Regions from separate parts of the Paenarthrobacter sp. 10L412 genome, predicted to be linked through region 3. Evidence: riboswitches for the same ligand, from Rfam matches in the RefSeq annotation. Region 3 holds a riboswitch; each other region holds the start of a gene.

Evidence for each region. Region 3 has a riboswitch for thiamine pyrophosphate ahead of AC1DD7_RS20265 (bifunctional hydroxymethylpyrimidine kinase/phosphomethylpyrimidine kinase). Riboswitches for the same ligand answer to the same signal wherever they lie in the genome.
Region 1: it holds a riboswitch for thiamine pyrophosphate, as region 3 does, so the genes downstream of both, thiO (glycine oxidase ThiO) here and AC1DD7_RS20265 (bifunctional hydroxymethylpyrimidine kinase/phosphomethylpyrimidine kinase) in region 3, are expected to answer to the same signal.
Region 2: it holds a riboswitch for thiamine pyrophosphate, as region 3 does, so the genes downstream of both, AC1DD7_RS04755 (ECF transporter S component) here and AC1DD7_RS20265 (bifunctional hydroxymethylpyrimidine kinase/phosphomethylpyrimidine kinase) in region 3, are expected to answer to the same signal.

The regions. Positions count from the first base shown of each region.
Region 1 is NZ_JBFTJT010000007.1:97,530-101,662, forward strand. It holds gene AC1DD7_RS10775 (RNB domain-containing ribonuclease) at 1-1,379, opposite strand, end outside; gene AC1DD7_RS10780 (ferritin-like fold-containing protein) at 1,421-2,089, shown strand; gene thiE (thiamine phosphate synthase) at 2,133-2,816, opposite strand; TPP riboswitch at 2,844-2,961, shown strand; gene thiO (glycine oxidase ThiO) at 2,954-4,133, shown strand, end outside.
Region 2 is NZ_JBFTJT010000003.1:304,881-309,013, reverse strand. It holds gene AC1DD7_RS04775 (MrpF/PhaF family protein) at 1-7, shown strand, start outside; gene mnhG (monovalent cation/H(+) antiporter subunit G) at 1-386, shown strand, start outside; gene AC1DD7_RS04765 (DUF4235 domain-containing protein) at 417-677, opposite strand; gene AC1DD7_RS04760 (NUDIX hydrolase) at 714-1,391, opposite strand; TPP riboswitch at 1,522-1,658, shown strand; gene AC1DD7_RS04755 (ECF transporter S component) at 1,738-2,358, shown strand; gene AC1DD7_RS04750 (ABC transporter ATP-binding protein) at 2,358-3,971, shown strand; gene AC1DD7_RS04745 (energy-coupling factor transporter transmembrane component T family protein) at 3,968-4,133, shown strand, end outside.
Region 3 is NZ_JBFTJT010000016.1:62,224-66,356, reverse strand. It holds gene obgE (GTPase ObgE) at 1-115, opposite strand, end outside; gene rpmA (50S ribosomal protein L27) at 249-512, opposite strand; gene rplU (50S ribosomal protein L21) at 572-880, opposite strand; gene AC1DD7_RS20265 (bifunctional hydroxymethylpyrimidine kinase/phosphomethylpyrimidine kinase) at 1,259-2,809, opposite strand; TPP riboswitch at 2,801-2,899, opposite strand; gene AC1DD7_RS20260 (Rne/Rng family ribonuclease) at 3,025-4,133, opposite strand, start outside.

The sequences.
Region 1 (4,133 bases), on a different contig from region 3:
ACCGCCGGTTCGGCTATCTGGATGATGCCGAACGGCCCATTGCCGTTTCCGTTTGCCCTTCCATTGCCATTGGTCGTGCCATTGGATGGCTTGGAACCGGAGATGACCACGGCATCGAACTCTTCGCCGATGTGGTTCGCCACGAGTGCAGCTTCCACGGTGTCCATGGCCAGACGCTCCAGCCGCCCGGCCAGTTGGTCGGATGCGGCCATGATCTCAGGCAGGGATGGAAGTGCTTCCCGCGCCCACGCCGGGATCTGGTGGCCGTTGCTGAGGGCCTCGCAGATCACCAGGACAAAGCGGTCGATGAGGCGACGCAAAGGGGCCGTGGTGTGGGCATAGGGCGCGCCGATGGCTGACTGGATGATGTTGGGTGGAAGTTCGCCATCGAAAGGTGTGTATCCAGCGCCGCGGAAGAGTGTTCCTGCAGAGTGCAGGATGGCCAGCTGTTTGGGATCCGAAGCGTCAAGTGTCCGGAGGTATTCACCGTACGTGACCTCGCCGTCCCAGGGTTTCCCGAGAGCCCTGGTCTGGCGTTTGAAATGGAGCAGTGACCGTTCGTCCGGTGCCGGCATGGTGCGCAGGATGCCCACTTTTCCGTCGAGCATCAGTTGGGCCGCTGCCATCCCGGTCATCAGTGATATCTGCGCGTTCCAGTCCTCCACAGGCAGGGACGGCGCTGCCACAATCCTGTAGCCGCCGCCACCGGTTGCCTGAACGATTTCCTGCTCCGGCATGTTCAGGTTGGCGCCACCACGCAGACGTTCCAGTTCCGCCCGCTTGAGGCCAACCTCCTTGAGGAGGTCAAGCACTGGTGGGGCCGTGCCGGCATCGATCTGTTCCTGGGCACCCCTGTAACTCAGCTTGGCGCGGCTACGGACGGTGCCACGGGCCACTGACGTGGCGGATACCTCCGCATTGTGGTCCAGTTCGAAGTCCCACACGAAGGCGCTGCAGTCCTGACCAGCCAGCAGGCTTCCGGCGTTCTCGCTGATAACCTCCGGGTGCAGCGGGATCCTCCCGTCAGGAGCGTAAAACGTTTGCCCCCGCTGCCGGGTTTCGGCATCGAGTGCCCCGCCGGGAGCAACAAAGGATGGCACGTCCGCGATTGCGTAGAGGACTTTGTAACCGTCACCGGCACGTTCAATGAACACCGCTTGGTCCAGGTCGGTGGACGTGGCCGGATCAATGGTCACGAACGGAATGTCCCTGAGGTCACGGTCCGGCAGCATGTGGTTTTCCACTGCTTTCCGGGCTTCCGTCACGGCCTCGGCCGGATACTCGCCCGGGAGTTCCAGTTCGGTCCGGAGGGCTGCAAATGCCTCCGCGAGCTGGTCCGACGAGTCGTCGACGTTGGGCGAAATCCGATGATGTGACACGAAAATCAGGTTAGCCCGAAATCGCTGGATAGTCTTGGACCATGAGCACTTCCTTGGACGATAATGCTCGCGTCCAGCGCCTCTCTTCGGAGCTGCTGGGAGCCATGGCGTACGGCGAGCTCTCCGCGTTTGGCCGGTTGTCTTTCGACTCCCGGTACGCTCCCACCCTCCATGACAGGGCAGTGCTGGCAAAGATTGCCGTTGGCGCTTACGGAAACTTCGCCTTGATCAGCAGCCGGCTATCGGAGATGGGACTCGATGCCGAAGAGGCCATGCTTCCGTTCCAGCGCTCGTTTGACCACTTTCACGAGCGAACAAAGCCAGCGGACTGGTTTGAATCCGTCATGAAGGCCTATGTGATCGACACCGTGTCATCGGACTTTTACCGCATGGTCGCGTCGTTCCTTGACGGCGGGACGCAACTCTTTGTCCAGAAGGTTGCCTCCGCGGACCAAGCCACGGAAGTATTACGCGTCCTCCTGCGCAGGGCTCTGGCTGATGATCCCCGCCTTGCGTCGCGACTGGCTTTGTGGGGCCGCCGCCTCGTCGGTGAAGCGCTGACGCAAGCACAACGCGTAGGCATGGAACATCCCCAGTTAGGACCGCTGCTCAAGGGCGGCGGGGATGCGCGCACGGCAGTCAAGGCCCTCACGGCCGAGCTTGCGGAGCGGCATGGGCGACGCATGTCCGGGCTCGGACTCACGGCTTAGGAGACTTTCGCATATTCTCCGCGGCCACCAGGGCGCCGGGTGATTATCCGGCGTCGAGCGCTTCCAGCAAAGTCTTGGCCGCCGCCGTCGGATCCTCTGCCTCAGTGATGGCCCGCACCACGACGACCCGGCTCGCTCCCGCGGCAACCACCTGTTCAATGTTGCTGAGGTCGATGCCGCCAATAGCGAACCAGGGGAGGAGGACGCCACCTACGGTCTCCTCGTCCGCGCGCTTTACGGCTTCCGCGGCATATGTGACCAGGTCCAGCCCAACTGCTTCACGGCCTGGCTTTGTGGGCGTTGCCCACACCGGACCAACACAGAAATAATCCAGTCCGCTCCTGCCAGGGGAGGCAGCTATCGCGGCGTCAACCTGCTCCGGCGTATGGGTGGAGAGGCCGATCACGGTGCGGTCGTGGAGGAGGTGACGTGCGGCGCGCAGGGGGATGTCCTTTTGCCCGATATGGAACACCGGAGCCCCGGAAATACTGGCAACATCGGCGCGGTCGTTGACGGCCCACAGCCGCCCGTGCCGTTGGGCCACGTTGTGCAGAACCTCCAGGACCTCCAGCTCCTCGGCGGCCTCGAGCGTCTTGTCGCGAAGCTGGATGATGTCTACGCCGCCCTCGAACGCGGCGTCGACGAAGTCTTCGAAATCGCCCTGGCGTTTGCGGGCATCAGTGCACAAGTAGAGGCGGGCAGTGGTGTGGACATCATGCTGGGTCATGGAAACCAGAGTAGTTCCTCTAAACTGGGCACGTACTGCGGGAGCCGTGACAGCGTCATATGACCGTCCGGCTGAGAGGGCTTCAGCGCCGACCGCTTGACCTGATCCGGCTAATACCGGCGTAGGGAAGGAAACATATGGCAGAATCCCGCCAAAACCCCTTGCAGGCAGACGTCGCAGTCATTGGTGGCGGCATCATCGGCCTTGGCATCGCCCACGAAGCCCGCCGCCAGGGCCGCTCTGTGGTCCTCATTGATCCCACCCCCGCAGCGGGTGCGACGTTCGCTGCCGCTGGAATGCTGGCTCCGGTCAGTGAGCTCCACTACCAGGAGGAAGACCTCCTGGAACTCATGCTGGAATCCTCCCAACTGTGGCCCGCTTTCATCCGGAGCGTCCATGGCGGCGAATCAGCCAACGGATACCGCACGACGTCGACAATCGCCGTTGGTGCCGACGCCGCCGACCGCCGCGCGCTGGCAGACCTCCGCACAGTCCAGCAGGCCGCGGGGCTCCACGTGGAGCCATTGTCATTGCGGGAAGCGCGCGAGCGTGAGCCTTTGCTGAGCCCACAGATTTCCTGTGCCTTCGAGATACCGGCCGATCACCAAGTGGATCCGCGGCGCCTTGCACGGTGCCTCATGGAAGGGTTGTCAGCCCACGGACCAAGTGACCCAACGTGGGTTTGCGGAGCGGAGAGCGGTTTCGCCCTGCCGCTCCACGCATCCCGTTTGCTCTGGGACGGGGACCGCGTCACCGGGGTGGAAGTCGATTCCGGCGCCGTCGTTTTTGCCCAAGAAACTGTAATTGCCTGCGGGCTGGATGCGACAAAGATCGGCAATCTCCCCGAGGGGCTCACGCTGCCCCTGCGGCCCGTTTACGGCGACATCCTCAGGCTGCGCGTTCCCCAACACCTCCAGCCCCTCCTCACATCCACCATCCGGGGCATGGTCCGCGGGGTGCCGGTCTACATCGTGCCCCGGGACGATGGCACGGTGGTGATTGGAGCCACGCAGCGCGAGGACGGTCTATCCGCTTCCACCAATGCAGTCTCCGCCGGGGGCGTCTATCAACTCCTGCGGGACGCCCAAGTGCTGGTGCCTGCGGTGGCGGAGCTGGAACTGTTGGAAGCGACAGCACGCGCACGGCCCGGCACTCCGGACAACGCACCATTGCTTGGACGCGTTTCTGGACTGGGACGTGTTTCAGGGCCTGAGGGCACCATCGACGGTCTCGTGATCGCGTCCGGGTTCTTCCGCCACGGCGTTCTGTTGACGCCTGTGGCCGCCAAAATCGTAGGCGGGCTGATCAGCGGCTCAG
Region 2 (4,133 bases), on a different contig from region 3:
CTCCTGAAACCACTGGTGTGGATGCCGTCATCGACGCAGTGACGGCCGTGTTTCTTGTGGTGGGTGCCCTGATGTCCCTCGGCGCCGCTATTGGCCTTTTGCGGTTCCCCGATCTCATGAGCCGCATGCACGCGGCAACCAAGCCGCAGGTCCTGGGTCTTTTCCTCATGCTTGCGGCCATGGGTCTGCAAATGCGCACATGGTGGGTTTGGCCGGTTCTCGTGGTGGCCTGGATTTTCCAGCTACTCACCGCGCCGGTCTCCGCACACATGGTGGGCCGCTCCGCTTACCGAACCAAGCACGGGCACCGCGAGCTGCTCACCAAGGATGAGCTTGAAGCGGTTGTCCAAAGGGCGGCCGGCGACGGTTCCACCCCGGACGCTTAGGAACCCCGCGTTGGAATGCCTATGCGCGGCCTAGACGATGTCTTGCGTCTTGGCGAAACGGGCGATGGCACGCTGGGTGCCGCGGCTCGCGAAAACCTGGATGAGCGTGCTGACGAAGGCTGAAATCAGCGCGAACGACAAGGCTGAGCGGAGGCTCGTTTCCATATCGTCGTGGCCTGTGGGCGGCTTGTTGCCCGTGGCCTTTTCCCAGCCCTTGTTGACCAACTTGGTGCCGACGAATCCGGCTGCAAGGCTTACTCCGGCACCCAGCAGCTTGAAAAAGAGGTTCATGCCCCCAGCCTAGCCTCACATCCAGGCGCCTTGGGACTAACGGCGGTTTTCCCGTTCCTTGAGGAAAGCTGCCATGGAACCGCGTGGTGCAAGGACAGGGACAACATCGTGATCGGCTTCCCAGACGGCATCTACTGTTCCAAGGCCGGCAATTTCCTTGAGCAGGTAATACGTGGGTGGCATCAGCTGCAATTTACCGGCCGCCTCGGCCGCCAGGATCCCATCCACCGGCATCCAGAGTGATTGCCAAGCTTCAGTGGTTTGGTGCTGGGGTGCTGCTTCCGGAGCAGGCTTGGCAACATAGAAGTAGGTGTCGAAACGCTTGGGCATGTCCGTCGGCGTGACCCAGTTGGCGAAGGGGCGAAGGTCTGAGGCATCAAGGCGAAGTCCGGCCTCCTCCCAAACCTCCCGCAGTGCAGCGGTAAGCACCATGCCTGACTTTGCCGGGGCCTGTTCGGGATCAGCGGCGATGGAGCTGAGGTTCCAGTCTGCAGCGTGCCGTTCCAGCAGCTCAGCCGGGTAATCCCATCCGTCCTGGTCTGCGGCATCAACCCGGCCTCCCGGAAAGACCACCATGCCGGCGGCGAAGTCCATGGTGGCAACCCTGTGCTGCACGAAGGCTTCGAGCCCGGCCGGGGAGTCGCGGAGCAGGATGACGCTCGCGGCAAGGCGGGGTTGGGAAACTGGGATGTCCGTAGTGGGAAGGTCCGTCATGAAATACCCCTTTGCCGCGTCGATTCTGCTGGATCATTGTCTCAGGTGTGGTTGCCAGCCGCTTTGTGACCAACCCCAGCGCGCACGAACACCCACAGGTGTAAACTGAACCACGCCCATAAGGGCAGATTAATAACGACAGGGGAGCGCCGCCGTCGGACCTTGCAGAGATGCAGGAGACGCGAGGGCGCTGAGAGTGCGGACAGCCGCAGACCCTCGAACCTGATCCGGTTAGTACCGGCGCAAGGGAGTCGAGCTTCTCAGAGTGTCCGGATCCGGGCGGCGCAGGCCGACCGGGGGTTTTCCGGGGAGCACTTTCCCCTCCTGTACCTCAGGAGGCAGAAAAATGACCACGGCAAGCGTGAAGAAAACCAGTTATAACTGGCGTGTTGTAGACATCGTGGTGGCAGCTTTGATTGCCATCGCCGGCGGCGTGATCTTCTGGGCCTGGTCCCAGGGCGCCGCAATCGTATCCATCCCCATGAACGCCACGTATCCGCCGCTCACCGGTTTGATTGCCGGTGGCTGGATGATCCCCGCCGTCCTGGGCATGCTCATCATCCGCAAGCCGGGCGCAGCCCTGTTCTGCGAAGCCGTCGCCGCCACCGGCGAACTCATCATGGGTTCCCAGTACGGCACCACCGTCCTCATCTCCGGCATCCTCCAGGGACTGGGCGCGGAACTCGTCTTCGCTGCGTTCCGGTACAAGAAGTTCAACCTTTCCACTGCACTCCTCGCAGGTGCGGGCTCGGGCCTCTTCTGCGGTCTTAACGATTCCTTCCTGCCTTGGGGCTGGAACATCGCCTACGAGGCAATCGACAAGCTGGCCTACATCGCCTTCACCACGCTCTCCGGTGCGATCATCGCCGGCGCGCTGTCCTGGGTTGCCACCCGCGGGCTGGCCAAGACCGGCGTCCTCAGCTCCTTCGCGTCGCGCAAGGCTGCTTCGGAGCCCGTCTTCAACTAATGCCTGCGAAAGAAAGCAGCAACCAGCAAAGCAACCACCAAGTCCGGCCTGCCGCCATCACCGCCCAAGGGTGGGGATGGCGGCATGCCGGGCGTTCCACACCCGCCATCCAGGACCTCGATCTGCGGATCGAGCCCGGCGAGCGTGTGCTCTTGCTGGGTCCATCGGGCGCAGGGAAGTCGACACTGCTCCATGCCCTCGCCGGTGTGCTGGGTGACGAGGAAGACGATTCGGACGAGACCGGCTCGCTGTTGATCGACGGCCTCGCTCCCCGCGAACAGCGCGGCCGTGCAGGTCTGATGCAGCAGGATCCGGAAACCCAGGTGGTGCTCTCACGGGTGGGTGACGACGTCGCGTTTGGCGCCGAAAACCTTGCCGTTCCCCGGGATGAGATTTGGGCCCGCGTCCATGAAGCGCTCGACGACGTTGGGTTGCGCACCGCTGCAGGCGGCGGTTTGGCACTGGATCACCCGACGGCGGCACTCTCCGGCGGGCAGAAGCAGCGCCTTGCGTTGGCTGGCATCCTGGCGATGCGGCCGGGGCTGATCCTGCTTGACGAACCCACGGCCAACCTCGATCCGGTGGGCGTGCTTGAGGTTCGAGACGCGGTGCAGCGCTGCCTGGACAAGACCGGTGCCACTTTGGTTGTCGTGGAACACCGTGTGTCCGTCTGGAAGGACCTGGTGGACAGGATCGTGGTCCTCCAGCCACCCTCGGCTGGGGGCGGTGTGCTCCTGGACGGCCCGCCGGATCAGGTGCTCACAGAGGCCCGCACCATGTTGATGGCAGCGGGAGTGTGGGTGCCGGGGTACGTTCCGGCGACTCGCGCCCGCAGGACCACAACTCAGGAAATGGGCGGCCATGAATCCACCGCGCAACTCCTCCTCGTGGCACAGGACCTGGCTGTCTCCCGTGAGAAGTCGCGCCGTCGCCGCTTCAAAACCATCCCACCCGTCCCCGTGCAATCGGGTATCAGTGCACAAGTACGGGCTGGCCAGGCACTCACCATCACGGGTCCGAACGGTGCCGGCAAATCTACTTTTGCGCTCACGTTGGCCGGCCTTCTGGCGCCCGTGGACGGCAAGGTGAGTGCCGCCGTCGAGCTTTCCGAGGGAGCTGGAATCGACCCGTTCAAGTGGAAGGCGGATCAGCTGATTTCGCGCATTGGCACCGTGTTCCAGGAACCGGAGCACCAGTTCGTGACGGGCAAGGTCCTGGACGAGCTGATGTTCGGACCAAAGCATCTGGGACACGGTGAAGAACGCGTGGATGAATTGGTGGAGCGTTTGCGGCTCACGCATTTGGTGGACGCGAACCCTTACACATTGTCCGGTGGCGAGAAGCGCAGGTTGTCCGTGGCCACGGTCCTGGCGGCCCACCCTAAGGTGCTGGTGCTTGACGAGCCCACGTTCGGCCAGGACGCCAACACCTGGGCAGAGTTGGCATCGTTCCTCTCGGAACTGCTGGACGCCGGAACGGCCGTTGTGTCCGTGACGCACGACGAAGAATTCAGTGCGGTCCTGGGTGGTACAGAGCTGCGGCTGGATCCGGCGACGCCGCAAGTTCCGGACCCGCACAGCGAAGCAGCCCGCCAGGAAGCCGGTGCCGCATGAGGGACGCCCTGAACCTGCGCGGCAACCACGCCCTCCTCACGCGGGCCAACCCCTTGGTTAAGTTCGTATCCGTGTTCCTCATTTCGCTGGTGCTGGCGTTGTCGATCGACTGGGTATCCGCTTCAACTGCCCTCGTCGCGGAACTGGCTCTGTTCCCGCTGG
Region 3 (4,133 bases):
TGCCACCGTCAGGTCCGCCGAGTGGCTTGAACTTTTCCCGCTTGACAGAGACACAGCCGTGGCCGCCGGTTCCGCCGGATACGTGCAGGACTACCCGGTCTACAAAGCTCGCCACGTGAATCTCCTCTTGCTGTTGCCAGCGCTGTTGCAAAAACCAGAGCGCCATAAGCGCCCTAATCGATTGTAATGCGGTTAAAAGAACGGTGGAGCGGGCCGTTTGGCCCGCTCCACCGGTTCAGAACTTGTTGTTACTCTGCAGCTGCAGCAGCAACGATGTTCACTACGCGACGGCCGCGGCGAGTACCAAACTCAACCGCACCGGCCTCGAGTGCGAACAGGGTGTCGTCGCCACCGCGGCCGACGCCTGCACCGGGGTGGAAGTGGGTTCCACGCTGGCGAACGATGATTTCGCCTGCGGAAACTACCTGGCCACCGAAACGCTTGACGCCGAGGCGCTGTGCGTTGGAGTCACGACCGTTGCGAGTGGAGCTCGCGCCTTTTTTGTGTGCCATGTGAAATGCCTGCCTCTAAATTTCTGGGGAAACTGAAAATCTGAACAGAGTAACGAAAGTTACTTGATGCTCGTGATCTTGATCTTGGTCAGTTCCTGACGGTGACCCTGGCGCTTCTTGTAGCCGGTCTTGTTCTTGAACTTCTGGATGACGATCTTGGGACCGCGAAGGTCCTCAAGGATCTCAGCCGTGACCGTGACCTTGGCCAGGTCCGCGGCAGCGGACGTGACCTTGTCGCCTTCAACCAGGAGCAAGGCGGGCAGCTCAAGCGTGCTGCCGGCTCCACCGGGGACGCGGTTAAGCGTTACGTAGTCTCCAACGGAAACTTTTTCTTGGCGGCCGCCTGCGCGGACAATCGCGTACACCACTTGGGTACTCACTTCTCTCGACGTTTCTTACTAAATTTGCGTGCGGAACCTTGAACCGGAATCAGGCTTGGTTCGCGCTGTGCCTCAACGCCGTGGACTTCAGATCGAAGCCCGCGAGTCATCCCATGAACAATTCCAAGGGGCATAACCCAAGTGTTGGCGTAAGCACCGAAGATCAAGATTACGCTAGTTTGACCTTCAGCTGCAAATGAGGCCGGGTCCGGAGGCTATCGGGTGACTTGCGTCACCAGTTGTAACGGACTCTCCCGGCACCGTGCCCATACAGCCTACAGGATTTGCGCGGGGATACTGCGGTTTGGCCCGCGACGCGCTGGAGCTTTGTGAATTTGTTCCACGCGGCAAGCTCGGAAGCCCTGCTCAGGCGAAGAGCCTGGGGGCATCAAAGAAGGCAGTTTCGTAGCGGCAGGACTGGGCGAAGGCGTCAACCATGGCCTTGCGTTCCTGCACAGTGGCGCCAACTGCCGCAGCATCGGTAAAGTCGATCGCCTTCCGGGTTGCGGCAGCAAACTCTTCATCCGCGTACGTCTTCAACCATGCGGCGTAAGGGTGGTCGCTGGGAGCGCCTGCTTGGATATACGCCGCGTGAAGTTGCTGCCCTACCTCCGCGTACAGCCAGTAGCAGGGCAGGATTGCCGCCAGCAAAACGGCGTAACTGCCCGAAGCCGACGTCGCCAGTAGATGGTCCACGTACGACCTTGTCACGGGTCCGGTCTCTGTCGAAGCCGGACGCGTGCTCAGCCAGTCCCGGTGGAGCTCGGACTCCACTTCAAGGCAGAGTTGCGATGACTTTGCCCAGAAGAGCTGCTCTTCTTCAGTGGGGGCAAGTGCACCTGCGCGCGCCAAAACCCGGGAGTAGCCGTTCAGGTAGATGGCATCCTGGGCGAGGTAATAGTTGAAGTGGGGCTCCGGAAGACGCCCGGACTGCAGGCCCTGAATGAAGCCGAGGCCGTAGATTGCGTCCAATTCCGGTGCAGCTTCGGCCCACAGCCGCGCGGCAAAGTCGCCGGACTTCCCTGCAGGATTCAGCGCCGGCTCCATGTGGTGGAAGTGGTGGACCGGCCCGCTGCCCTTGCCTACCTCGAGCCGGTCGGCCGCCGTCAGGGCCTGCAGCAGCCACGGCTTGACCTCTCGGAGTGATGCCTCCCAATCGTCCCTGCGGGCTTGGACCGTGGCCAATGCCGAGGAGAGTGAGCACCCCGTTCCGTGGCTGTTCCTGGTATCCACTCGGGGCCCAGGCACCTCGATGACGTCCTGCCGAAGCAAGCCACTCGTATTGACCAGCGCATCCGGACAGTCGTTTCCTGCCAAATGGCCGCCCTTCACCAAAACCGTCGTTCCACACTCAGCAGCCAGTCGCTTGCCTTGGTCAAGCGCCGTGGCCCAATCCCGGGCTTCGGGCTCACCCAACAACATCGCCAGTTCGGGAAGGTTTGGCGTGATGAGATCCGCCAACGGCAAGAGGCTGCGCAAAGATGCTTCTGCGCTCTCACGCAGAAGACGGTCGCCACTGGTGGCCACCATCACCGGGTCAAGGACCACGACGGCGGGACGCACCTCTTCGAGCCAGTTACGGACTTCGTCGATGACGGCCGCGTCACCCAACATCCCGATCTTGACTGCATCAATGTCAATATCGCTGCTGATCGCGTCCAGTTGCTGACGCAGGAACTCCACAGGCGGAACATGGACTGCGCTGACGCCCAGGGTGTTCTGGGCCGTCAAAGCTGTGATGGCAGCCATGCCATAGCCGCCGTGCGCTGCGATGCTCTTCAGGTCTGCCTGGATTCCGGCGCCGCCAGAAGGATCCGAGCCGGCAATGCTGAGCACCCGCGGATGTGGCCGGGCCGGGACTGCTCCGATACCAGCGGGGTAGACAGGGTAGACAGCGGAATTCGACGATGAAGCCATGGTGGACATCCCTTCGCCGGTGCTAACCGGACAGGTTCAACGGGTCTGGATCTCAGCCAGGCCCATCGCCCGGCACCCCGTGTCAGTTTCCTAGCGTAGCCCGGAAGCCCCCCGGCCCGGGAACCGGACGGCCTCGGGGAATGGATGTGACTGTCAACAACAAAAGAGTCCCGCAGCATCCGCCGTAAACGGATGCTGCGGGACCCTGTCAGTGCCTACAACTCGGAAGCAGGAACTCCCACCCCAAGGATGATGGGCTCGTCAGCTACCTTCTTTTTGGCAGGCTCTTCCGCTGCCGGCGCCTTGGCTTCATGGGCCGATCCACCTGCGGCGGCAGCAGTTACATCGTGGTGTTCCACACTGGTTTCGTTTGCGGAACCCTGCGCCCTGCTGGCACTGCGGTTCCTTCGGCCGCGACGGCCACGGGAACGCGATGAATGATCGTGCTCATCGGTAGTGACAGCATAAGCGCTGCCCGGGGAAACGGCGGAAGCAGTCGCGGGTTCGGACACCGAAGTCCTCGGCTCTTCCTCAGCAGCCGGTGCGGCGCCGAGGTGCGAAAATGCCTCGGCCAACAGGTCCAGGCTCATGGCCGGCTTACCGGCAGGTGGTTCCTCATGGTGTTCCACAAACGGAAGAGCCACTTCTTCGCCACCAAAACGCAGAACAGGAGTGGAGCGTGCTTCCCGGACCGCAGCCTCATGACTGGCGGCATCAGGTGCAGCCGGTACCCCGGCATCGCCGGTTGCAGCTTCAGGGGCGGATTCATCGGTATGACCCTGCTGGCCTGCTGCGCGGGCCAGCTCCTCCGCACGGTGAACCTCGTCATCGTGCAAGTGGGCGGCATGCGCTGCAGCGGCTATGGTGGCAAGAGCTGCCCTGGTCGCCTCAGCCTTCGCCTGGCGGGCCGGGTCCACGGACTCCGTGGCTGCCGGAGCCACGGGGGCGGCAGGCGTGCTGTGGACCGTAGGGGCAACTTCGGTCATTGCCGGTCCCCCACCCTTGCCGCGGCGACGCTTGCGATCAGTGCGCGCAGCAGGCTGTTGGGTGGGTTCGGCGTGCGGACGGTGGTGCTCGGCGGCAACGACGTTGGCGCGTCGGTGTTCCACGGGCTCATCGTGGGTGACGACACCACGCCCGGCACAGTGCTCGCACTGTTCACCAAACACCTCAAGAAGGCCTGTTCCCATGCGCTTGCGCGTCATCTGCACCAGGCCCAGCGACGTCACTTCGGCCACTTGGTGCTTGGTGCGGTCACGGCCAAGGCATTCCACCATTCGGCGGAGCACCAGGTCGCGGTTCGATTCGAGGACCATGTCAATGA